DNA from 2 places in the Vibrio sp. CCUG 15886 genome. Region 2 is predicted to be linked to the other one. Evidence: riboswitches for the same ligand, from Rfam matches in the RefSeq annotation. Region 2 holds a riboswitch; the other holds the start of a gene.
What was found. A riboswitch is a leader RNA that binds a small molecule or an ion and turns the genes downstream of it on or off. The one in region 2 is predicted to bind thiamine pyrophosphate.
Positions count from the first base shown of each region.

Region 1: it holds a riboswitch for thiamine pyrophosphate, as region 2 does, so the genes downstream of both, thiB (thiamine ABC transporter substrate binding subunit) here and thiC (phosphomethylpyrimidine synthase ThiC) in region 2, are expected to answer to the same signal.

Region 1 covers NZ_JAQQBT010000005.1:240,256-252,317, forward strand. The annotation lists gene yjgA (ribosome biogenesis factor YjgA) at 1-96, shown strand, start outside; gene thiQ (thiamine ABC transporter ATP-binding protein) at 189-893, opposite strand; gene thiP (thiamine/thiamine pyrophosphate ABC transporter permease ThiP) at 887-2,494, opposite strand; gene thiB (thiamine ABC transporter substrate binding subunit) at 2,504-3,511, opposite strand; TPP riboswitch at 3,578-3,703, opposite strand; gene PQQ36_RS12630 (flavin prenyltransferase UbiX) at 3,733-4,371, opposite strand; gene mpl (UDP-N-acetylmuramate:L-alanyl-gamma-D-glutamyl-meso-diaminopimelate ligase) at 4,394-5,755, opposite strand; gene fbp (class 1 fructose-bisphosphatase) at 6,097-7,113, shown strand; gene ppa (inorganic diphosphatase) at 7,253-7,783, shown strand; gene PQQ36_RS12650 (DUF2799 domain-containing protein) at 7,873-8,232, opposite strand; gene PQQ36_RS12655 (gamma-glutamylcyclotransferase family protein) at 8,333-8,680, opposite strand; gene tamB (autotransporter assembly complex protein TamB) at 8,744-12,062, opposite strand, start outside.
Region 2 covers NZ_JAQQBT010000023.1:230-12,291, reverse strand. The annotation lists gene PQQ36_RS21005 (multidrug effflux MFS transporter) at 1-293, opposite strand, end outside; gene PQQ36_RS21000 (LysR family transcriptional regulator) at 433-1,374, shown strand; gene PQQ36_RS20995 (aminopeptidase P family protein) at 1,531-3,318, shown strand; gene thiH (2-iminoacetate synthase ThiH) at 3,501-4,625, opposite strand; gene PQQ36_RS20985 (thiazole synthase) at 4,662-5,435, opposite strand; gene thiS (sulfur carrier protein ThiS) at 5,440-5,649, opposite strand; gene PQQ36_RS20975 (HesA/MoeB/ThiF family protein) at 5,630-6,466, opposite strand; gene PQQ36_RS20970 (thiamine phosphate synthase) at 6,456-7,790, opposite strand; gene thiC (phosphomethylpyrimidine synthase ThiC) at 7,793-9,736, opposite strand; TPP riboswitch at 9,883-9,981, opposite strand; gene crcB (fluoride efflux transporter CrcB) at 10,053-10,433, opposite strand; gene PQQ36_RS20955 (multicopper oxidase family protein) at 10,559-11,953, opposite strand.

The DNA.
Region 1 (12,062 bases), on a different contig from region 2:
AAGCCGCCAAAGGCCTACCGTGAAATCTTCCAAATCTTAAAACAGCTTAATGATGATGCGGTTTCAGACTCGATCGAAAACGAGCTAAAACAGTAATAGCAACGCTGTAAAACATAAAAACAAAGGTTGGCTCACTGCCAACCTTTTTTATCTCTGCACCACAACAGATCGTTGCCGCCTTTTATCTATCATACTGCGGCTTGGAAAAACTCTACCAACTCTGGGTGGCTGTGCTTTTCATTGAGGCTCGCAATAGGCCCATGCGCGGCAATGGTACCCTTGTCTATGTAGGCAAAGTGGCTAGCAATGGCACGTGCATCACTTAAATGATGCGTCACCATCAAGACCGTAATGGCACGCTCTTGCGCCAGCAGTTTGACGAGCGAGAGCATTTCTTCACGCAAGACTGGATCGAGTGCGGAAAACGGCTCATCCAGTAACCAAATTGGGTTGGGCTGGACAAAACAACGCGCAAGGGCCACTCGCTGTCGCTGACCACCAGAGAGCTGTTCAGGCAGCCGATCTAAATAGGCTTCAATGCCAACCTGCTTTGCCGCTTGCTCCACTTGCTTTTGTTGCTGCGACGTCAGTTTCAAACCGGGATGCAATCCCAACGCAATGTTGTCGCGCACCGTGAGATGAGCAAACAAATTGTGTTCTTGAAACAACATCGAAAAAGGACGTTGCGCTGGAGAGAGTGTATTGAGCAAACGCCCATCCAATGCCATGCGACCCGACTGAGGCGCAATGAACCCCGCCAGCAGCGCCAGCAAGGTGGACTTTCCTGCCCCACTTGGCCCCATCAACGCCACAATACTGCCTGCTTCTACCTCTAAATCAAAAGCAAACAGATCTTGATGATAATAATAATGCACCTGTTGCAGCGTTAGCATGGCGCCTTCTCCTGATGTTGATTCGATTTGGTACTGAGTAAGGACTCACTCAGGGCAAAACAGCCGACACTCAGCAGCAATAACGTGAGTGACACCACCGCTGCTGCCTCCATTTGATAACTGCCGAGTAACTGGTACAGATAGAGTGGTAGAGTACGAAAATCTTGGCTACCAAATAAGGCAATTGCGCTCAAATCGCCAATGGAAAACATAAAACAGAGCGCAAACGCATTGGCAAAAGGTTTACGCAGTGCGCGCCACTCAACGATTTTAAAACGATTCCACCCGCTTAAGCCCAATGTAGCAGCCAAGTATTGATACTGCTGCTCGCAATGCAACATCGGCTGAGCGAGCGTTTTAACGGCGTATGGTAATGCCATCAAACTGTTGACGATGATGACGATCAACAGCGCCAAACTGAACACATCTGCAAAACTACGCAGCAATAAAAACAGCCCAGTACTCACCACCAAACCTGGCGTCACCAAGATGATGGTGCCCACCATCTCAATGCCGTCTGCAGGGTATCGCAGACCACGCAACCGCCATGCACGACTGGTGAGCAAAATAGCAATCGCTGCACCCACGGCTAAGGTGGCGGCACCAAACGCTACACGTAACGAGGCCCCCAGAGCGGACCAAAATCGACCATCACTGATCACGTCAGGGAGCTTGCTGTTTATCCCGCTGGCCACCACAAACAGCAGCGGCGGAACCACCAGCAGTGTCGCCAGTGCTATCCACGCATAATCCCACATCAAATGACGCTTAGAAGCTGGGGTTAATTGAACGAAACGGGTGTGGCTGCCAACCGAGACAGGCAGCGGTTTAGTCAATCGCTGCAGCGTCAACACCAGCAAGCTACACAATAACATTTGCCAGATCGCCAGTAGCGCTCCAGCTTGTAAGTCAAAATCAAATTTTATCGCTTGGTAGATAGCCAGTTCGATGGTGGTCGATTTTGGGCCGCCACCGAGGGCCATGACCGTGGCAAAGCTGGTGAAGCAAAGCATGAACACCAAGCCACACACATGTGGTAGTTGCTGGCGCAATCGCGGCCATTCGACCCAACGAAACTTCTGCCAACTGTTCATACCAAGATGAGCCGCCAATTTGTGCTGCTCTGCCGGAATCGACTCTAAGGTTTGCAGCAGCAATCGCGCTGCATACGGCAAATTGAAAAACACGTGCGCGAGCAAAATGCCGCTCAATCCGTAGATCGAAAAGGGCAATTTGGCGTCAAAGCTCGCCAATACACTCGCCAACCAACCACTGTTCCCATAAATGGCCAACAAGCCAAACACGCCTACCAATACTGGCAGCACTAAAGTTGACGCAAACAATTTGAGCAATAACGAACGGCCAACAAAATGTCGCCGAGACAAGGCGTGCGCGACAGGAAGCGCCAAGCCGACACTCAGCAGCATCGATAGCGTCGCTTGAAGAAAACTAAATTGCGTAACATGGCGGTAATAAGGATCTTGCCATACCGCCGTGAGATCCAGCGTCGGCGTCGCCAACAAGAGCGCCGAGAGAGCAGAAACAACAAAGGTCGCGATGATCATCGCGACCCCAATGCCCAACTTAGGAACCGAATTCAATGCGACGCCTTAAAACGTCAACGCGCTTTGCCATTCGCGAATCCAAGCTTTACGCTGCTTCGCCACCTCTTCCGCACTGAAACTCAACGCCTTCTCAGGCACGGTTAAACTGCGGTAGCCCTCTGGCAGCGTCACGTTGGTCACTGGGTACATCCAGTTGCCCGTAGGCATTGCGCTTTGGAACTCATCGCTCAAAATGAAACTCATAAACTGATCAGCCAGCGCTGAGTTCTGACTACTTTTCACTTTTGCGGCGACTTCCACTTGCATGTAGTGCCCTTCACTAAAACCCGCCGCGGCATATTGCGCATCATTTTCGGCAATCAGGTGGTACGCCGGTGAGGTGGTGTAAGAGAGCACCATGTCCGATTCGCCTTTGAGGAACATCGAATACGCTTCCGACCAACCTTTCGTGACCGTCACGGTTTTCTTCGCCAGTTGCTGCCATGCGCCCGTCACGTCATCGCCATACACCGACTTCATCCACAGCATCAAACCTTGACCGGGTGTTGAAGTGCGAGGGTCTTGGTAGATGACTTTCAGATCGTCGCGTGATTCCACCAGCTCTTTTAAGCTCTTGGGTGGATTCGTCAGTTTGCCTTTGTTGTAAACAAACGCAAAGTAACCGTAGTCATAAGGAATAAACGTGTCGTCAGCCCAACCATTTGGCAATGACAGTGCTTGGGTGTTCACTTGATGTGGCGCCAGCAAACCTGTGGCTTTAGCTTCTGCCATCAAATTATTATCCAAACCTAAAACAATATCCGCTTTGGTATTGCTGCCTTCTAAACGTAAGCGGTTGAGAATTGACACCCCATCGTCCAGCGCGACAAAATTCACATCGCAGCCACACTGCGCTTCAAATGCTTTTTCGACTGTCGGGCCTGGGCCCCAATCGGAGGCAAAAGAATCGTAGGTGTAAATGGTTAAGGTTTTGTCCGCCGCAAGTGCAGAAGAAGAGATGCCCATCATTGACGTGATTGACGCTAGGGCTATCAGGTTTAGAGTGTGTTTCACTGCTCGCTCTCCATTTCGCATGAGTTGAGCGGCACAGGCTTGAGGTAGGTGTTAATCGTCCTTGCTAATTAATCCCGACTCAATTCCTACGCCAGCATTATCTGGTTCAGGTTTACGGGTCCTAGGCCTTTGCCTAGTCTCAGCCACTGCGATGCAATAAAACACCACAGTTAAGCGCCCCGATGAGTGGTTCGGATTGTAATCGGAATGATCTCTCTTGGCTATACAGAGTCACCGTCATTGCGATGATCGTATCCCCAACGTGGCACCAAAACCTGTTCGATGCCGAGATGATCCAAGATACGCGCGACCATAAAATCAATCAGATCGTCTATCGACTGCGGTTGATGATAGAAACCGGGCGCGGCGGGCATGATGGTGACCCCGAGCTGAGAAAGCTTGTGCATGTTTTCAAGATGCAAGGTCGAAAAGGGCGTTTCACGCACCACTAAAATCAATTGGCCACGCTCTTTCATCACCACATCCGCAGCACGCTCAATTAAATTATCCGACATACCATGAGCGATCGCCGCCACACTCCCTGCCGAGCAAGGGCAAACCACCATCTGCTTCGGTGCGGCCGAGCCAGAAGCCACTGGCGAAAACCAATCGTCTTTACCACACACCACCAGCTTGTCGGCATCACAAGCCAAATGGGCCACCAGCGCTTGCTGCGCGGCGTCAGGATTGGCTGGCAGTTTGAGACCATGCTCGGTTGCCAATACCACTCTTGCCGCAGAAGAGATCAGCAGGTAGACACGGTAATCTGCCGCCAGTAATTGCTGTAATAAACGTAACCCATAAGGCGCGCCAGAGGCGCCCGTAAAGGCTAACGTGATCGATTTTTCTTGGTTTGTCATGCTCATCTAATATGTGTCTTTTCTAGCGCGTTGAACTCTCTAAAGCGGTCAGTAATTTGCCATGAATGCCTTCAAAACCGCCATTGCTCATGACCAAAATTTGCGTTCCTGCCTCGGCGCGCTGCGCAATGTTGGCCACAAATTGGTCAATGTTATCACTGGTGAATGCCGGTTGCTGACATTGCGCCGCGACGTCCTGCACCGACCAAGCAATTGACTCTGGTTGGTAAAGGAACACTTCATCTGCCTGCTTGAGTGAAGCCGCCAAGGTCTCTTTGTGCACGCCACGTTTCATAGTGGCTGAGCGTGGCTCCAGTACCGCGATGATTTTCTTATCACCCACCTTATTACGTAAACCAGCAAGAGTCAGTTCAATCGCAGTTGGGTGATGGGCAAAATCGTCATACACCGCCACGCCATTGATTTCCCCTTTCAGCTCTAGGCGACGCTTGGTATTAATAAAGCGCCCTAGTGCCTCACAAGCCAGATCTGCTGTCACACCCACATGGCGCGCTGCTGCGATCGCCATCAACGCATTATCGACATTATGATCGCCGACTAAGTCCCATTGCACCGTGCCTACTTGCTCACCCTGTAGCCACACTTCAAAGTGTGAACCATCTTTGCTGAGTTTGACCGCTTGCCACTCGCCGTCCTGACCAGAAAACTCCTGGTCACTCCAGCAGCCTCGTGACAACACATCCGCTAATGCGCCGTCTTGCTTGGGCGCCAAAATACGGCCATTACCGGGAACAGTACGCACTAAGTGGTGGAATTGTCGCTTGATCGCTTCAAGATCATCAAAGATGTCAGCATGATCAAACTCTAGGTTATTCATGATCAAGGTGCGAGGATGGTAATGCACAAACTTAGATCGCTTGTCGAAAAAAGCACTGTCATATTCGTCGGCTTCGACGACAAAAAACATGCTTTCGCCTAAACGCGCGGAGACACCGAAGTTACCAAGCACGCCACCAACAAGAAATCCCGGCTGGTAACCACAATCTTCCAAAATCCACGCCAGCATGCTCGAGGTAGTGGTTTTACCGTGTGTGCCCGATACCGCCAATACCCAGCGGTCATGCAACAAAAACTCCTGCAGCCACTGCGGCCCAGAGGTGTAACGCAGGTTGTGATTCAACACATATTCAACACAAGGGTTACCCCGGCTCATGGCATTGCCAATCACCACCAAGTCTGGTGCAGGATTAAGTTGCGAAGGATCAAAGCCTTCAATAATTTCAATACCTTGAGACTCGAGCAAGGTGCTCATTGGTGGGTAAACATTGGCGTCAGAGCCGGTCACTTTGTGGCCCAACTGTCGCGCTAAAATCGCAGCACCACCCATGAAAGTGCCACAAATTCCCAAGATATGAATATGCATAAATTGAATCCTGCCATCAGACTGTTTTTTCTCGTTCTCATTATCATGATAACCGTTAGAAAAGCGAGCAGCATTGTTGGCCTTGTGCCACATGCCGCTCAGTTTTTACTGTTGAGTGGAAGCAAACGCTGTTTTTTCAGCCACTTTTTATCGAACTCTTCCGTGTAATCAACCGGTTTCATTCGACATACAAATTGAGATCTGCGTCGGTTACTTCATTACCATTAATAAGATCTAAACCTTACACTTATTGGGAGCGCAAACGATAACCTTCGTCACATCCATCAAGAGATGCCGCTCACACTCCCCCAACATTATTCAGCGAAGTTTAAGGAAATAACATGTCTGGAATGCGCACCCTTGGCGAGTTCATTGTTGAGAAACAAGCGGACTTCCCCCACGCTAGCGGTGATCTCTCTTCTCTTTTGTCGTCGATTCGCTTGGCGGCCAAAATCGTTAACCGTAAAATCAACAAAGCGGGTCTCGTTGATATCACAGGCGCGGCAGGAGTAGAGAATATACAAGGCGAAGTTCAACAAAAGTTGGACGTGTATGCGAATGAAAAATTCAAATCGGCACTCGAAGCACGCGACCAAGTGTGTGGCGTAGCGAGTGAAGAAGAAGATGAAGCGGTTGCTTTTAACAAAGAGCTAAACAAAAACGCCAAATACGTGGTGTTGATGGACCCTCTTGATGGCTCATCGAACATCGATGTTAACGTTTCTGTTGGCACCATTTTCTCTATCTACCGTCGAGTTTCCCCTATTGGCACTCCCCCGACTCAAGAAGACTTCTTGCAGCCAGGACACAAACAAGTGGCCGCGGGTTACATCATTTACGGCTCTTCCACCATGCTGGTGTACACCACAGGCAATGGCGTGAATGGTTTCACCTACGATCCATCACTCGGCACCTTCTGTCTGTCGCACGAAAACATGATGATCCCACAAAATGGCAACATCTATTCGATCAACGAAGGCAACTATATTCGCTTCCCTATGGGCGTGAAAAAATACATTAAGTATTGTCAGGAAAATGTGCCTGAAGATGGCCGTCCTTACACCTCTCGCTACATCGGCTCGCTCGTGGCGGATTTCCATCGCAACCTGCTTAAGGGCGGTATTTATCTTTACCCAAGCACACAAAGCCACCCACAAGGCAAACTGCGCTTGTTGTACGAGTGCAACCCAATGGCGTTCTTGATTGAGCAAGCCGGTGGTTTGGCTTCTGACGGAGTGAACCGCATTCTTGATTTAAAACCGACAGAATTGCATCAACGCGTGCCTTTCTTTGTTGGCTCCACCAACATGGTGAAGAAAGTCGAAGAGTTCCTCGAAGTCTATCGTGACGAAGCCTAAAGAATGAAACAAAGCGCCTGCAACAGCAGGCGCTTTTTGTTAGCCACTTTGGAAAGCCCAACGCACTTGGTTTACAGCTCAGCCTGTTTGCGGCTAAATTATCACCGTTCAGCCCAAAACAAAGAAAAGGAAATCACTCATGAGTTTAAATAATGTCCCAGCGGGCAAATCACTGCCTGATGATCTGTATGTCGTCATCGAGATCCCAGCCAACGCGGATCCGATCAAATACGAAGTGGACAAAGAGTCTGGCGCGGTGTTCGTTGATCGCTTTATGTCGGCGCCGATGTTCTACCCATGCAACTACGGCTATGTTAACCATACCCTTTCGCTGGATGGCGACCCTGTCGATGTGTTGGTCCCAACCCCTTACCCTTTAATGCCAGGTTCAGTGATCCGTTGCCGCCCAGTCGGTGTGCTTAAAATGACCGATGAATCCGGCGAAGATGCCAAAGTCGTCGCAGTACCACATTCTAAGTTGTCCAAAGAGTACGATCACATCCAAGACGTCAACGATCTTCCTGAGTTACTCAAAGCGCAAATCACCCATTTCTTTGAACGCTATAAAGAGCTTGAATCAGGTAAGTGGGTCAAAGTGGATGGCTGGGAAGACGTGGAAGCGGCGCGTAAAGAGATCTTAGATTCTTACCAACGTGCACAGAACAAATAATCCTTGCCCATTGAAAGACAAAAGAGCTGTGTGAACACAGCTCTTTTTGATCCTGACAAGCACTTCGGTTCTTAGCATCTCTTTCGCCTTTACAAACCACCAGCGGTCGACATCTGTCCGGAGATATAATCCTGTTTGAAGAACGGGTCAACATCATCACAAATGCCATAGTAAGGCTTGCCAATCACCCCCAACATATAGGCATTCTGTTGGCAGTACTGCTGCTTACCCTCTTGGTAGCCCGCTTGGTATGAGGCCAGCAAATTGGCCGAGAGGTTTCGCGGTTCCGCCAATTTGAGTAAACGTGCTTCGCTTAAAGCCATCTTACCTTCTAACGCGCTTTCAACGCCAAAGGTGTGCCAATCTAAAGCTTGCTCCGATTGCGGTAACGGAGTCTGCACGCAGCCAACCAGCAACAGCAGCGGGAACGTCAATACGAGAGCTTTCATGCTCGGTCTCCTTTGTTGAGATAGGTCCTCAAGGCACTATCGTTTCCTCATCCACAACAACAGAACCTATCACAGTATACGACCTTCGAGCCTCAATCGCTCAAACGCGTTGGCACCAATCTCCTGAGGCAATTTCCTCCACCAACTTACTGCTGTCTTGATAGAGATAAATCCACGCTTGACCAAATGGGGTCGCGATGGTTTCACGGCGGTATTCCACTGGTACGTCTTCGAGCTTATCAAGGGCTTGCAGTGTTGCGTCGTCAATCAGATACACTTCCCCACTGACGGCGCGATTGCCTTCGCCAACCGCTGGGTAATCACCGAGATCGTACAGGCGATATTCTTGCCCACTCTGGCAACCACCCAAAAACTCACTGTGTTGCAAATAGTGGTGATTGGATTCACCTTTTCTCAACGTGCCATAGACAAACACTAAATGTTGCATAACCACTCCTTGTCGCCAACTGACCATTTCGCCTAAGTGCAGTGAATAGCATGTGGCGAGATTTTAATCAAACTCAAACTGATAAAGCAGATCAACGGCGCTTTCAACCCCTGAAACCCCTTCTAGATAGAGATCTTTCATCAGACGATAGCGCACGGTGAACTCACCAAGCGGTTTGAAAATACCCACCCCATACTTCACTTGCAGCCCTGGCATTATGTAGCCACTGACCGTGACTTGTGAATCTTCCCCGGAACCTGCGGTATCCAACTGCAGATCTTGCACGCCAAACGCCTGACCAATTTCACCGACGACTTTGCCGCTTTTGGCCAGACTCAATCCGATTAAGGCCGTGGTCATGGCGTTGCCGCCTCCCGATTCACCATCAATGTCTTGCCCGCGCAATAAGTAAGAAAGCGCATTGGCCTGCGGCATGGCAGGTTCGGAGAAAATCGTAATACTTGGCTCAGTGGCAGGGCCAGTCACTTTCACCCCCGCGATGACATCATCTTGGGTATTTTCTGGGTTGCGAATTGCTTTGATCGCCACATATGGCTGATCGGCAGGCCCGTTCATCAACACTTTGCCTTCTTTGATCAAGAGGTCTTGACCAAAGGATCGATAGGTCCCGTCAACAATGTTGACTTCACCAAGGATAAACGGCCCTTTCTCTTTCTGCGTGACATTCAACTGGCCTTTTAAGCCCCCTTCAAGGCCAAATGCCGCCAGTTTGAAATCGTCACCAATCGAAATGTTAATGTCGGTTTCAACGTTAAATGGCATCGAGGAAGACTTATCGATTGGCTCGAGTTGGTCGTTGAGCAACACCTGATCTTTCGACACACTCACCGCGCTTGGTGGCAGTTCTTCGACAACAATACGCCCCCAAGGCAGAGCCAAACTGCCCGTCACTTTGGCCAGTGTCGGATTAACTTCAATCGTCATATCCGGCACCAACTTAATTTTCACCATCGGCGGCATGTCGACTTTGAGGGAATCGGCAAAAACCCGCACCTTACTGTGCCAGTTATCCAATTGCTGCCAATTCGCCTCACCACTGACGTTGAGCTCACCATCAGGGGTTACAATATTGGCCGCCAAATCGGCGTCATAACCGCGAAAATCGATCGCCAGTTTGCCCTGTTTCACGTCGATTGGGCTGATATCACCGTTCACTTGGATATCGTCTACTAAGAACTGGCCCTTTACTTGAGGATGATAAGCCGAACCCGACACCGACAGATCGGTTGAAATCAGCGCTTTCAGCGCGCTGTATTCCCCAACTAAAGGTGCTAAGAAATCCAAATTGAACTGGCTAAGTGCCAACTTGGCCTTCAGTTGTGGATCGCTGGCTTGCACATCGGCCACTTGCAGTTGCCCCGTTAAATCACCATTGTCACTCACATTGATCTGCCAATCCGCGTTCAATTGGTCTTGATGCAGTTGCGCATTGAGATTGATGTCGTCCCAACCGAGCGTTACGACTTGTTCAATTTTCTGTTGCACCTGACCTGTGGGTAAATGCAGCGACACTTTGGCCTGTGGCGAACTCTCTGGTGCCCATTTTGCCCACACTGTTGCATCGACACTGCCATCGAGCTTCGTTTCCGGCGGTAAAAACATCGCAATCTGAGCGAAATCGAATTGGTTTAATGCCAGCTCGGCTTCGCCTTTTTCACCGACGCGAATGTCTTTCGTTAGGCAAAGCGTTGAACCTTGTTGCTGCCAGCAATGTGCTGCGACATCGACCTGTTGCTGATCAATATTGGCTTTAATCGCCGTCGCTTGTTGTAAGGTCCACGTCCCTTGCTGAGTGGTGGCAAACATGCGCTCCAACTCCCCAGACCAAACCATCTGTGGTTTTTGCTGTAAGCCACCATGGATAGCCAAGCTGGTGGAGACCAGATCCGAAGAGACGTCCAAACTCAGTTGATGCTGTTTTTCGCCGCCACTGACCGAGAGCAAAATCGAGTCAATCAACTGCTCTTGATAACGCAGTGCCGCCACCTTCAATGTGACATCCGCTTGTGGCTCCGGCAAAGGCGTGACTCTGCCTGTGAGCGACAACTGTTCGATGCTCGCTTGCTGCTGCCATTGGATTTTCTGTGCTTGCAGTGCCAGTTGAATGTCTGGCTCTTTCAACGCACCGCGCAAATCAACTTCACCAGCCACCGAACCAGACAGATCCGGCACGCTCTTCGCCAAATCGGTGAAATGGATGTCGACATCCATCTGCCACTCTTTTTTCAACTGACCTTTGGCGGTTAAGCCATTCGGACCGTGAGACAAGGTTAAGCGCTCAGTATCAAGGTAGACTTCCCCGTTACCCTCTTCGTCGGAAGCGTGTAGCGAACCTTCAATGTTAAGTGGATAGCCACGCAGCAAACCATCAATATCCAGTTCTGGCAGCGCCACTTTCCAACCGCCTTTCTCAGTCAACGAGCCAGTAGTTGCAAGTTTGCCACTGATGTTGCCTTCCGCTTCAGGCCATTGAAGACCAGGCTGAATATTTTGCAGCTGCAAGCTCGCCTGCCAATTGACCAACGATTGCCAGTTGGCCATCACTTGGCCTTTAAGCTCTCCCCCCAGTGTCTCGACATTGAGCTTATCGAGATCAATGTGTTGCAGATCACCGCTGCCATGCACATCAAGCGTGATCGCAGGGATCTCTTTACCATCCAACTGAGATTGCAGCGCCAACTGATAGCCCTCAAGAGAGCCTTGGGTCATCAGGTTGGTTGACTTGATCTGATAGTCACTCTCACCACTCAGTGGCCACTGAGTCTGTAGATCTGAGAGTTTGACATCAAAAGGCAAGCTCACTAATAGTGGCGCAAGCGTGGCAGACAGCTGTGCGGAAACGGGCCCAGATAAGGTACTCTGCAACTGCAAATGCGCCACGCTTTGCGAGGCATTCAGCGTAATATTCTGCCCTTTCAGGTCGGTTTCTTTCAGTTTCGCTTTGAGATCCAATGAAAGTGGGTACTCACCTTTCAATTCAACCTGCGCATTCGCTTGGGCCGACACTTGCGGCATGTCGAGCTCCAACGTCTCCACGTCAACACGGTTTTTGCCCGCCTTCGCTTCTAAGGCTAAATGATTGACTATCAATGGCGTTTCTTGATGCAAGGTAAAACGGTTGACATCAAAACGCTGCAACACAATTTGTAGCGGGATCCATACTTCTGGCAGTTCAATATCTTGTCGTGGCGCGTCATTTGGCGCCGCCGATTGAGCTTGCGGCTCGCTGGGTGCCAGCGTGACATCAATGTCGCTAAAGCGAGTCGGCGCGATGACCAGACGATCCCCTTGCATGGAGAGGGCGCTACTCAATTCTCCCCAAGAGATTTGGTTGCCCAGCACATCCAGTTGGATGTTGGTC
Region 2 (12,062 bases):
CCTTGTAGCAGACGGGATACCAACAACCATTCAATATTCTGCGCGCTCCACGCCAATAAAGCGCTCAGTGCATAGATGGTGATACCGCCCAATGCAACAGTTCGACGTCCGAGTTTATCTGCTAACGGACCGGCAAACAGTTGACCGACGCCCATCGCAAATAGGAACCAAGTAATCGTGTCTTGTGCTAATGCGTGTTCAACCGAAAAGGTATTGGAAATAAGTGGCAACGCGGGAAGATAAATATCAATTGCCAACGGGCTGAACAACACAAGCAAGGTTAACAACGCCATTTGTAATTTACTGGTTTGGCTCTGACCTGACACAAAACACTCCAAATTGAACAAGAACTTTGATGAGAGTTTAACCGCCTCGTGATATGAACGGAAATGATGTATATTCATCGCTGATATTCTTATTGGGAAATTCAGAATGAACATCGAAAAACTCTCCCGCCTCGACCTTAATCTTCTGGTCTGCTTGAAAGTGCTGTTCGAGGAACTCAATGTGACTCGCACTGCGCATCGACTTTGTTTAAGTCAATCAGCGGTGAGTAAAGCGCTGGCAAAACTGCGCCAACAGTTCGATGATCCCTTATTCGTTCGACATTCACACGGGCTTACTCCGACAGCGCGAGCGCTGTTTCTCAAACCGAAACTGGATCTGTTGATCAACCAGTTAGAGCACCTTACTTTGCCGGAAGAGTTTCACCCCGAAAGCAGCGAATACCGCTTTCGTATTGCCGCTGTGGAAAGTGTGTATCCCCTGATCTTGCCGCACTTTCTGCCATCGATTTTCCAGCAAGCGCCTAACGTCACCATCAGCACTCATTCATGGTCAGAACAGACCTTCAAAATGTTGCAGCGCGGTGAACTGGATTTGGGCATGACAGGCAAAGACATCGACATCAACGATGCCAAGCTCACCATGCTGCCGCCGTTTGATATTTGTGAGCAGGAAATTTATCGCGACAATCAGATGTGCGTAGTGCGAAAAAACCACCCAGCGCTGCAGCAGCCTTGGCATTTGGAAAACTACTTATCGCTGCGCCACGTGCAAGTACGTTGTGACGGCAATGAACGCTGGCTGTTAGATTATCGCCTCGCAGATATTGGCCGTGAGCGCGATATCGCCATCACCGTACCCGACTTCAATAGCGCCGCGAACCTCTGTTCCTACACCGACTTTGTCTTCACCGCACCCAGCCACTTTGTCTTGCTGGCCGCCAAACAACTCGATTTACAGGTGCTGCCTTTGCCGATCGAATTTCCACCGATGGCATACACTCTGTTTTGGCACAAAGACAGAGAAAATGACCCAGCCTTGAGTTGGCTACGCAACATGATCACACAGAAAACCCTGCATCTTAGGTAAAAATTTCGCCAATTGATTGCGCTGTTGGGCTAAAATGAGTAGCTTAACCGCCGATAGTCCTCCGGGCTCATCTATGGTCTGTGGTCCTTACATGGAAGATAAGGAGCAGCTCCCAACCTGAGCAAACGGAGCAAAAAGAACAAAGGAATCGTACAGATGCACAAATCAACTCACGAGCGTGTTGTTGCCATTCGCACTTGGTTGCAGCAGCACAATATCGACGCCCTACTCGTCCCACACGAAGACGAATACCTAGGTGAATATGTTCCCGACCATAACGAGCGCTTACACTGGCTAACTGGCTTTACCGGTTCTGCCGGCGCTGCCGTTATCACCCAAGAAAAAGCTGCCATGTTTGTTGATGGTCGCTACACCGTTCAGGTGACCAAACAAGTTCCTGCCGATTTGTTTGAGTATCGCCATTTGATTGAAGAGCCAGCTCTTGAATGGTTGCAAGAAAACCTCGCTCGTGGTGCATCGGTGGCCATTGACCCACGCATGCACAGCGCCGCCTGGCTAAACATGGCACAAGCGAAATTAGCGGGTGTGCTTGAGCTTACCATTCTCGACAGCAATCCGATTGATGAGTTGTGGCATGATCGCCCACAACCTGTGGTTTCTGACGTTCGACTGATGTCGACAGAGGCCGTCGGCCAAAGCTCTGCCGATAAACGCGCAAACATCGCACAGCTGATCACAAAGCAAGGCGTTGATAGCGCCGTTATCACCGCGCTGGATTCTATTTGCTGGTTGCTCAACGTACGCGGTTTGGACGTCTCTCGCTTACCTGTATTACTGTCACACGCGATTCTGCATGCAGATGGCCAAGTGGAGTTCTTCCTCGATCCTGCTCGCTTACCTGAAGGGTTTGATGCTCATGTTGGTCAAGGGGTGCAGGTTTTCCATCCTGAGACGCTGCAAGCTCGCCTTGAAAGCTTGACGGGCAAAAAAGTCCTGCTTGATGCCAGCACCAGTAACGCATGGGTTAAACTGGTTCTGCAAAACGCAGGCGCCGTCGTTGTCCCGGGTGCAGATCCTTGTTTGATGCCGAAAGCCGCCAAAAATGCGGTTGAAATTTCTGGCATGAAAGCATGTCACCTGCGCGATGGTGCTGCGATGGTCAAATTCCTAAGTTGGCTTGACGCACAAGTGGCACAAGGTATTTTGCACGATGAAGCAACTTTGGCCGACAAACTGGAAGCCATTCGCCGCCAAGATCCCACTCTGAAGGATTTGAGTTTCGATACCATTTCGGCAGCCGGCAGCAACGCTGCAATGTGTCACTACAATCATCAAAACCAGCCTCAACCCGGCCAACTCAGCATGGATACGCTCTACTTAGTTGACTCTGGCGGCCAATATCTTGATGGCACCACCGACATCACTCGTACGGTTGCTATCGGCCAACCTTCAGCAGAAATGATCAAGCAGTTTACTTTGGCTCTGAAAGGCCATATTGGTGTGGCTCGCGCTCGTTTCCCGAAAGGCACTCGTGGCTATCAAATTGATACCCTAGCTCGTCAACACCTATGGGCGGAAGGCTATGACTATGATCATGGTACTGGTCACGGTGTGGGCCACTTCCTGAGCGTGCATGAAGGACCAGCCAGCATTTCAAAACGTCAAATCGACGTACCCCTTGTCGAAGGGATGGTGCTCTCTAACGAACCGGGTTACTACCGCGCGGATGCGTTTGGTATTCGTATCGAAAACTTGGAACTGGTGGTTGAGAAGCAAACACAAGGTGACTTCCCTATCTTGACCTTTGAATCTCTGACTCGCTGTCCAATCGACAAACGTAACATCAATGTCGATATGCTCACGCGTCCTGAACTCGCTTGGCTAAATGACTACCACCAAAAAGTGTGGGATGACATTAGCCCATTGGTTGAAGGTGACGCACAAGTTTGGCTACGTGAAGCGACGCTACCACTCAGCCACTGATAAGCAATAGACACTGCCATTTGCAAACAATAGAAAAAGGGTTAAGGCAAAATGCCTTAACCCTTTTTGTTTCACGTGAAACACATCCATATGCCACTTTCACCCTTTGCTGACATTATCGAACCGCGCTCAGACTCGCTCGATAGAGACTGAGTTGCCTAAGATAAGATTAGCTGTTTTGGTTAAGAGAACCGAGCCCCAGAATAGGCAGCATGCCAATCACGCCATACGGGATCGAACCCTTTACTCCGAATCATCTGCTCCACTTCCGCCGCACTCCTTTCATCACTGATCTCAAACTGTTCGAGTTCTACATCAGGCATCGCATAACCGCCCGGCTGAGTTTTCGATGCCGCTGACATCGACGTGATACCCAGTGGTAGAACGTTATCACGAAACAGCGCTGACTCGCGTGTAGACAACGACAGCTCGACTTCTGGATTAAACAAACGATAGGCACAAATCAGTTGAACCAGCTGTTTATCACTCATTACCGATTTAGGCTGCAACGCCCCTGCGCAAGGACGCAAGCGAGGAAATGAAATTGAATAGCGTGTCTGCCAATAGGTACGTTCCAAATAGTCCAGATGCGCAGCAACGTAGAAGCAGTCCGTACGCCACTCCTCCAAGCCGATCAGTGCACCAATGCCAATTTTATCGATCCCCGCTCGCGCCAAACGGTCAGGCGTTTCGAGACGATAGTTGAAATTGGTTTTGTTGCCACGCAAGTGATGTTGTGCGTAAGTCGCAGGGTGATACGTTTCCTGATAAACCATCACAGCGTCCAAACCCAAAAGCTTCAACTCTTGATAATGCTCTTGGCTAAGCGGCTGCACTTCCATCGCTAGATAGTTAAAAGCGCGTTTGATTTGCGGCAGCACTTGGCGGAAATAATTCATACCAACCTTGCCTTCATGCTCACCCGTCACCAGCAAAACGCTGTCAAACTTCATTGCCTTAATCGCCGCCATTTCTGCATCGATTTCTTGCACCGTGAGTGTGCGGCGCTTTAGGCGATTCTCCATCGAGAAGCCACAATACGTACACGCATTGGCACAGAGATTGGAAAGATACAGTGGTATATAGAGCGATAACGTATTCCCAAAACGTTTACGGGTTAACGCATAGGAACGCTGCGCCATCGTTTCTAGATAATGCTCCGCGGCTGGCGAAATCAGCGCTTTAAAGTCTTCTAAATCGAGTTTGTTTTTACTCAGCGCTCGCTCGACATCGAGCGCGGTTTTGGCGTAGATCGATAATCTAATATCGTCCCAATTGAGCTGATTAAAATGTTCGACGAAACTCATGGTGTTGCTCCGGTCAACAGACGGCACTTTCTTTTGCTAAGAAAGGCACTCATCGAGAAAAGAGGTCAATGGGCTGGATGCCACCGCATGCGACACTTTGCCAGCAAGCCCCGACTCATACGCCAAGCGCCCTGCCTCCACTGCCAATTTGAACGCACGGGCCATCGCGATGGGATCGCGCGCAGCAGCAATCGCGGTGTTCACCAACACCGCATCGGCACCCAGCTCCATCGCATAGGCAGCATGAGACGGTGCGCCAATCCCTGCATCCACCACAACAGGAACCTTCGCTTGGTCGATGATGATTTGTAAGAAGTCTTGCGAAACCAAGCCTTTGTTTGAGCCAATTGGCGCCCCCAAGGGCATGACGGCAGAGCAACCCACTTCTTCCAATCGCTTACACAACACTGGGTCTGCATGGCAATAAGGCAATACCACAAAGCCGTCTTTGACTAGCTGCTCTGCTGCCGCCAATGTTTCAATCGGATCGGGCATCAGGTATTTCGGATCGGGATGAATTTCCAATTTCAGCCAATTAGTGCCCAATGCTTCACGCGCTAAATGCGCGGCAAAAATGGCGTCTTTGGCGTTTTTGGCACCAGAGGTATTAGGTAGCAAATTAACACCCGCTGACAACAGTGGTGACAAGATGTCATCTTGCTGATTGTGGATATCCACCCTTTTCAGCGCCATAGTGGCGAGCTGTGAACCTGATTGTTCGATGGCTTGTGACATCAATTGGCTGTTGGCAAATTTACCGGTGCCCGTGAACAAGCGAGAATGAAATTGTTTGTCTGCGATTTTGAGCATGTGCTTATCCTCCAGCAATCGCCTGAAATAGTGAGATAGCATCACCACGACTGAGCGTTTTGGTTTGCCATTCGCTGTGTGGGACAACTTGATTATTGATTGCAAACACACAACCCAAGTTAGGTAGTGAGAGATGCTCAATAATGGATGCCAAAGTCGCATTGGTTGGCACCTCGTAGCTTTCGCCGTTGATGCTAATTGCTATGGTGTTCATTGCTTGATTCCTGTTTCTGAACCTGACAAACGCGGCAACTTGGATCTTTCACTACCGCCAATTGCTGCCAACTTAACCTGAGCCCATCAAACAGATGCAACTGATGGCATGTGGTTTGAAACGCGCCCGTTGCCAGCTTTTGAATCGTTGCGATTGCCTGATAATTTCCCATTAGCCCCACGACAGGGCCGATCACCCCAGCATCACTGCACTTGGTCTGCATGGCATTTTCTGCAAATGGAAATAGGCAGTGGTAGCACGGAGGGTTTACTGAACTCGTTACCGACGAGGTATCTTGCTGGGATTGGATTGAGTGGTATGAGCTAAAATCAAACGCAATGAATTGCCCTTTCCAGCCAATTGCCGAGGCCGACACTAATGGGGTACGTTGATTCAGGCAGGCTTGGTTGATCAGTTGGCGCGATGGAAAGTTGTCCGTACAATCGAGCACAATGTCCGCCAACATCACTTCCAAGTTGAGACGTTGCTCATCCAAACGTTGGCTAATGGTGCGAACGCGCAATTCTGCATTGAGCTGCTTCAACTGCTCTGCGAGTGCATCCACTTTGGGGCTGGCGAGATGTTGCTGACGAAAGGCAATTTGACGCTGCAAGTTACTCTCTTCAACCACATCATCGTCAACCAACACTAAATGGCCAACGCCCGCAGCAGCCAAATAAAGCGCCGCTGCGTTACCCAGACCACCGCAACCGACGATCAGCACATGTGCTTGAAGTAAGTTGGCTTGCCCCAACTCACCGATTTCCGTCAATGCAATTTGTCTTTGATAACGAGTAAAGAGCCGATCAACCAACATGATTGGCCTCACTTGTTGGCTCAAGACTATGAGTCGATGCTGAGTCTAAATGCACCTGTGTTGTGTTAGGTGTCATGACTTGCTTGAAGTACTCTATTACCGCTTTCACATCTTTCGCCAAGGTAATCGCTCTTACTACCGCTAATGAAGAGACACCACATTGCCATACTGTCGCCGCATTGCTTTGATCAATACCACCAATGGCTACCGTGGGAACGCCGCTGATGGACTCATCATAAGGCATGGTATCAATCAATTGCTGATAGAGTTTTAATCTCACTAGCCCTTGCGGTAATGAAGGCATTTGTTTAGTGGTGGTCGGGAAAATGTGCCCCAATGCGATGTAACTTGGCTGGAGTTGAACAATGCGTAACAGCTCATAATAACCATGCGTAGATAACCCTAACGCAATGCCTGCATTCGTCAGGGCGGCTAAATCAGCCACCTGCAAATCTTCCTGCCCTAGATGTACGCCGTAGGCTTGATGCTGAATCGCTAACTGCCAGTAGTCGTTGATATAGACTTGCGCGCCATAGTCACGACCTAGCTGGATCGCACGCACTATCTGTTGCTCCAAATCGACTTGGTTTGGATCTTTAATCCGCAATTGGACCGTTTTAATCCCCAAAGGCAATAACTTCTCAATCCAACTGACATCATCAACCACCGGATAGAGCCCTAACTGTTGAGCGATAACCCGCGGAAACGCTTTTGTTAGCCCTTCTAGATTGTGGCTTGGTAAGATGCCGAGCTCATCCAAATGCAACACTGGTGTAGGAAACAAAGCAAAATCCGACACCCATGTTTCACGTGAAACATTCAACATCGCACGCGCCAAAGTAAGGCAATCTTCGATTGGGAAATCAAGAGCACTGAGCGTGACCACCCATGCCAAATGTCGATAAATCGATTCTACGCTCTCGTTTTGAGAGTGGTTTTGTCGTGATAAAAATCGTAGTGCGCGAGTTTCATCGGCTAAAGGATGTTGCCAAACATCAAACGCCTCACCTTGCTCCCCTTCCAAATTGATCAACAGCGTCTTGGCCTTGCACTCTGAGCCCAAATAACTGGATACATCTGTGAGAGCAAGCGAATGATGGTAGTGAAGCGCAAAGTCATGCGCTCCGAGATGACGACTATCGTTATGGATAAGATCCGTCTCGAACACGACTGTTTTAGATGAAGAAATCAGTTGCAGTGTACGAGTTGGGCTGACACCCAACTCTATATGGTCAATGACAAAACCTTGCTGCTTTGCCAAGAGCAAACACTGCTGAATTTCTCCCGTCAGCTCAATAATGGCAGAAGGAATCAGCAGTCTCATACTTAACCCTCTGCCACTTCTTCGTGACTCACTGCAGGGTGATACAACTCCGAACCTGATGCTTTGAATTCCGCGGACTTTTGCTTCATTCCTTCCAATGGGTCATCCAACAGCTTCACTTCTATCGCCTGTCCTGCCTCACCTTGTTGCCCTTTAGCGTACTCACGAACCTCTTGCGAAATCTTCATCGAGCAGAATTTTGGACCACACATCGAACAAAAGTGTGCGACCTTGCCTGATTCCTGAGGTAAGGTTTCATCGTGGAATGCACGCGCCGTATCGGGGTCAAGAGAGAGATTGAACTGATCTTGCCAGCGGAACTCAAAGCGTGCTTTTGACAAGGCATTGTCACGTACTTGTGCACCAGGATGCCCTTTAGCTAAATCCGCCGCGTGTGCAGCCAGTTTGTAGGTTATCAAGCCGGTTTTCACGTCTTCTTTATTAGGTAGACCTAAGTGTTCTTTTGGCGTTACGTAGCAAAGCATGGCACAGCCATACCAACCAATCATCGCGGCACCAATCCCAGAAGTAATGTGGTCATAGCCAGGGGCAATGTCGGTGGTCAGTGGACCCAAGGTATAGAATGGAGCCTCATGACAATGCTTGAGCTGCTCGTCCATGTTCTCTTTAATCATGTGCATCGGTACATGCCCAGGACCTTCAATAATCACTTGGACATCGTACTCCCACGCGATTTTGGTCAGTTCACCCAATGTTCTGAGCTCAGCAAACTGCGCTTCATCATTGGCATCGGCAATCGAGCCAGGACGCAAACCATCGCCTAATGAGAGCGCCACATCGTACTTCGCACAAATCTCACAAATCTCGCGGAAATGGGTATAGAGGAAACTCTCTTGATGATGTGCCAAACACCACTTAGCGATGATCGAACCTCCACGCGAGACAATGCCCGTCACGCGTTTCGCCGTCATTGGGATATAGCGCAGCAGCAAACCTGCATGAATCGTGAAGTAATCCACCCCCTGCTCAGCCTGCTCGATCAACGTATCACGCATCACTTCCCACGTTAGGTTCTCAGCAACGCCATTGACCTTCTCTAGTGCTTGATACATAGGCACGGTTCCAATCGGTACTGGGCTGTTGCGTAGAATCCATTCGCGAGTTTCATGAATGTTTCTCCCCGTCGACAGATCCATCACCGTATCACCGCCCCAACGAGTCGACCATACCAACTTCTCGACTTCTTCTTCAATCGACGAGGTCACCGATGAGTTACCAATGTTGGCGTTAACTTTCACAAGGAAGTTGCGGCCGATGATCATCGGCTCAGATTCTGGGTGATTAATGTTGGAAGGAATGATCGCGCGACCTTCCGCCACTTCACGACGCACAAATTCAGGGGTAATTTCCTTAGGTAGATTCGCACCAAAGCTTTGCCCTGCATGCTGCTGAGTCAAAACTTCATCTTGATATTTGGCGCGCCCCATGTTCTCGCGCAAAGCGATGTATTCCATCTCCGGGGTGATGATTCCCTTACGCGCATAATGCAACTGAGTGACACAATACCCAGCTTTGGCGCGACGGATGCGAGGCAGATTGCCATATCTCAACTCGTCCAGCGTTTCATCTTCTAAGCGCTCTTTCGTGTAGACCGAGCTGACATCATCAAGCACTTCGGTATCAGCACGCTCTGCAATCCACTCTTCTCTTAACTTAGGAAGGCCATTATAGAGATCGATTTGATGGGTCGGATCAGTGTAGACACCCGAAGTGTCATACACTCTTACCGCTTCGTTTGGCTGAAAGATCGGTGCCTCTTTGGTCCCGCCAACTAAGCTGTCTGCCAAGGAGATTTCGCGCATTGGCACTCTAATGTCTGAGCGAGAGCCCTCGACATACACTTTGGTGGAATTGGGATACGGCTGCACAGAGAGTGTATCGATGAATTGTTTAGCTTCCAGTCTCGCTTGCTTGCGATTCGACATAGCATTTTTCCTTTCTTGTTATGCTGGATAAAAAGGTTTTGGACAAAAATGCTTGGCGGAAAGTTGTGACAAGAGGCGTTGAACACACAATTTAGAGTTTCAATTTGTGGATTCAAGCTTTGATAAGACACCAGTTCGCACTGGTACAAGTATCTTCTCTTGTTCCCTTCGCAGGTTCTAACCTGATCAGGTTCAACGGATCCCGAATAAACGGTCTCAGCCCTAAGGCACTCCGACAAGTGAAGCGATTATATGAAATCGGCTTGGTTAAACCAAGCCGACCTGTTTAAAATTTAACTCAATTTCGCCCATTGCTTCACGATTTAAGTAATTGGAAGCCTACCCAAGCAGCAGTGATACTCAAGGTCACGTTTAACACTACGTTTAAGCCCATTTTGAAAAATGCGCCTTGCTGCATCAGCAATACGTTATCCATCGAGAATGTCGAGAACGTTGTTAGTGCACCCAAAAAGCCCAAACCGATTATTTGTCGCCATGGCTCTGTCGCCAACAACTCACTCTCAAAGGCGGCAATTAAGAGACCCATAATAAAAGAACCGACCACGTTTACGGTTAACGTGCCATAAGGAAAACCTCTGCCTAATAGCACAACACAGAGCTCTGACACTAAGTAACGAGAACAAGCGCCAAATGCGCCGCCCAAAGCGATGAAACCCAATATCGCAAATTGACTCATAGCAACCTCACAAATCTAATGGCCACATTGTAGCCACATCCACACAGAGATCGAGTACAAAAAACAATAATTTCATTTAGCCACAATGTATCTGTAAATCGCCAAGATTTAAAAAGTTACAGGAGTCACTTTACTTCAATGTATCCCATTAATCCGGTTTTCATATGTTCAATCACGTGGCAGTGATACATCCAGCGACCGGGGTTGTCCGCAACAAACGCCGCTTTGGCACTGCCATTCTTACCCAGCAAAACAGTATCCGTATGAAACGGTTCTGCGAGCGTCTGGCCATTTAATTCCAATACGGTAAATGTGTGCCCATGCAAATGAATGGGGTGATGGTATTGCGTCACGTTCTTAAGATTAAATATGTAGGTCCGCCCTCGTTCTAACGTCGCTAACGGTGCTGGAATTGAATCTTGGCTCATCCCCTCCCAAGCGCGTTTATTCACCAACCAAAACGTCGGCAGAGCTTGGCCAGATTTATCCATCGGAGTAACAGCACCTTCCCACTCGAAGACAAAATCAATTTGTTCAGCCGTATCTAAATCTAACGGCGCAATAGGGTTGAGCGGCAATGTTGGCAATGTTGGCAATATATTCTGGTTTAATAGGTCCGATTCAACCGATTCGAATGCACAAAGAGGAAACGGAAACTTCCCTTTCATTTGTCGCACATAGAAACGCTCTCCAACACCTGGAGCAATTAACCCGACATCAACCCTCATTCCAGGCCCAATCTTGTGCTCAGAGAGCTTATAAGGGGTTTTTATTGGGTTTCCATCTATTGCTATAACCCATGCGTCCACACCTTCAATAGCGATAGGATAAGTGATGGTATTGTCCACATTTGCGATTCTAAGTCTCGTCATCGCATTCGCTTTCAACGGATAGCTGGGCTCATGGACGCCATTCACAGTTCCCCACTCACCGGGAGTTCCCATACGGGCACTTAAGCGTGGGACCAATAACGATTTCCACTCACCTTTCTCATTGAGATGCCAATGCTTAAGCATTAGAGCATGGTCTTCATCAAAAGAAACTGGCTCTGCTTCATCAACAATGATTAACCCAACTAGCCCCATACCTAGCTGCTTGACACTGTTCATATGCGGGTGATACCAAAATGTCCCTGCGTCAGGTGGAGTAAAGCGATAGGTAAAGCTCTCCCCTGGCATAACGGGTTTTTGACTCAAAAAGGGAACACCATCCATCTCAATAGGTACACGCAAACCATGCCAATGGATTGTCGTTGGCTCGTTGAGTTTGTTGGTGAAGTGAATGATCACTTCTTCTCCTTGTCGACAACGAATCGTAGGGGCAGGGATAGCACCATTAAAGGCGAGCACATCCGTAGCAAAACCAGGCACCACCTCAGCAGTAGCCGGTTCTGCAGTCATCTCATAGACAAACCGCCCATGATGAAGCGATGTTCTACGCGAAAGTGAACACGCAGGGAGAAGCGTTAATGCGGAAAACGCTAATGAAGTTTGAAGAAAGCGGCGGCGAGAAATATCCATATGTGGCCTACTGATTTGATTGACTGGCCTAAGTGTAACTAAATATTAATAATCATTCTCAACAATCTACCAAAGTAATGCTAAAGACTAGTTGATATGCTGACAGATG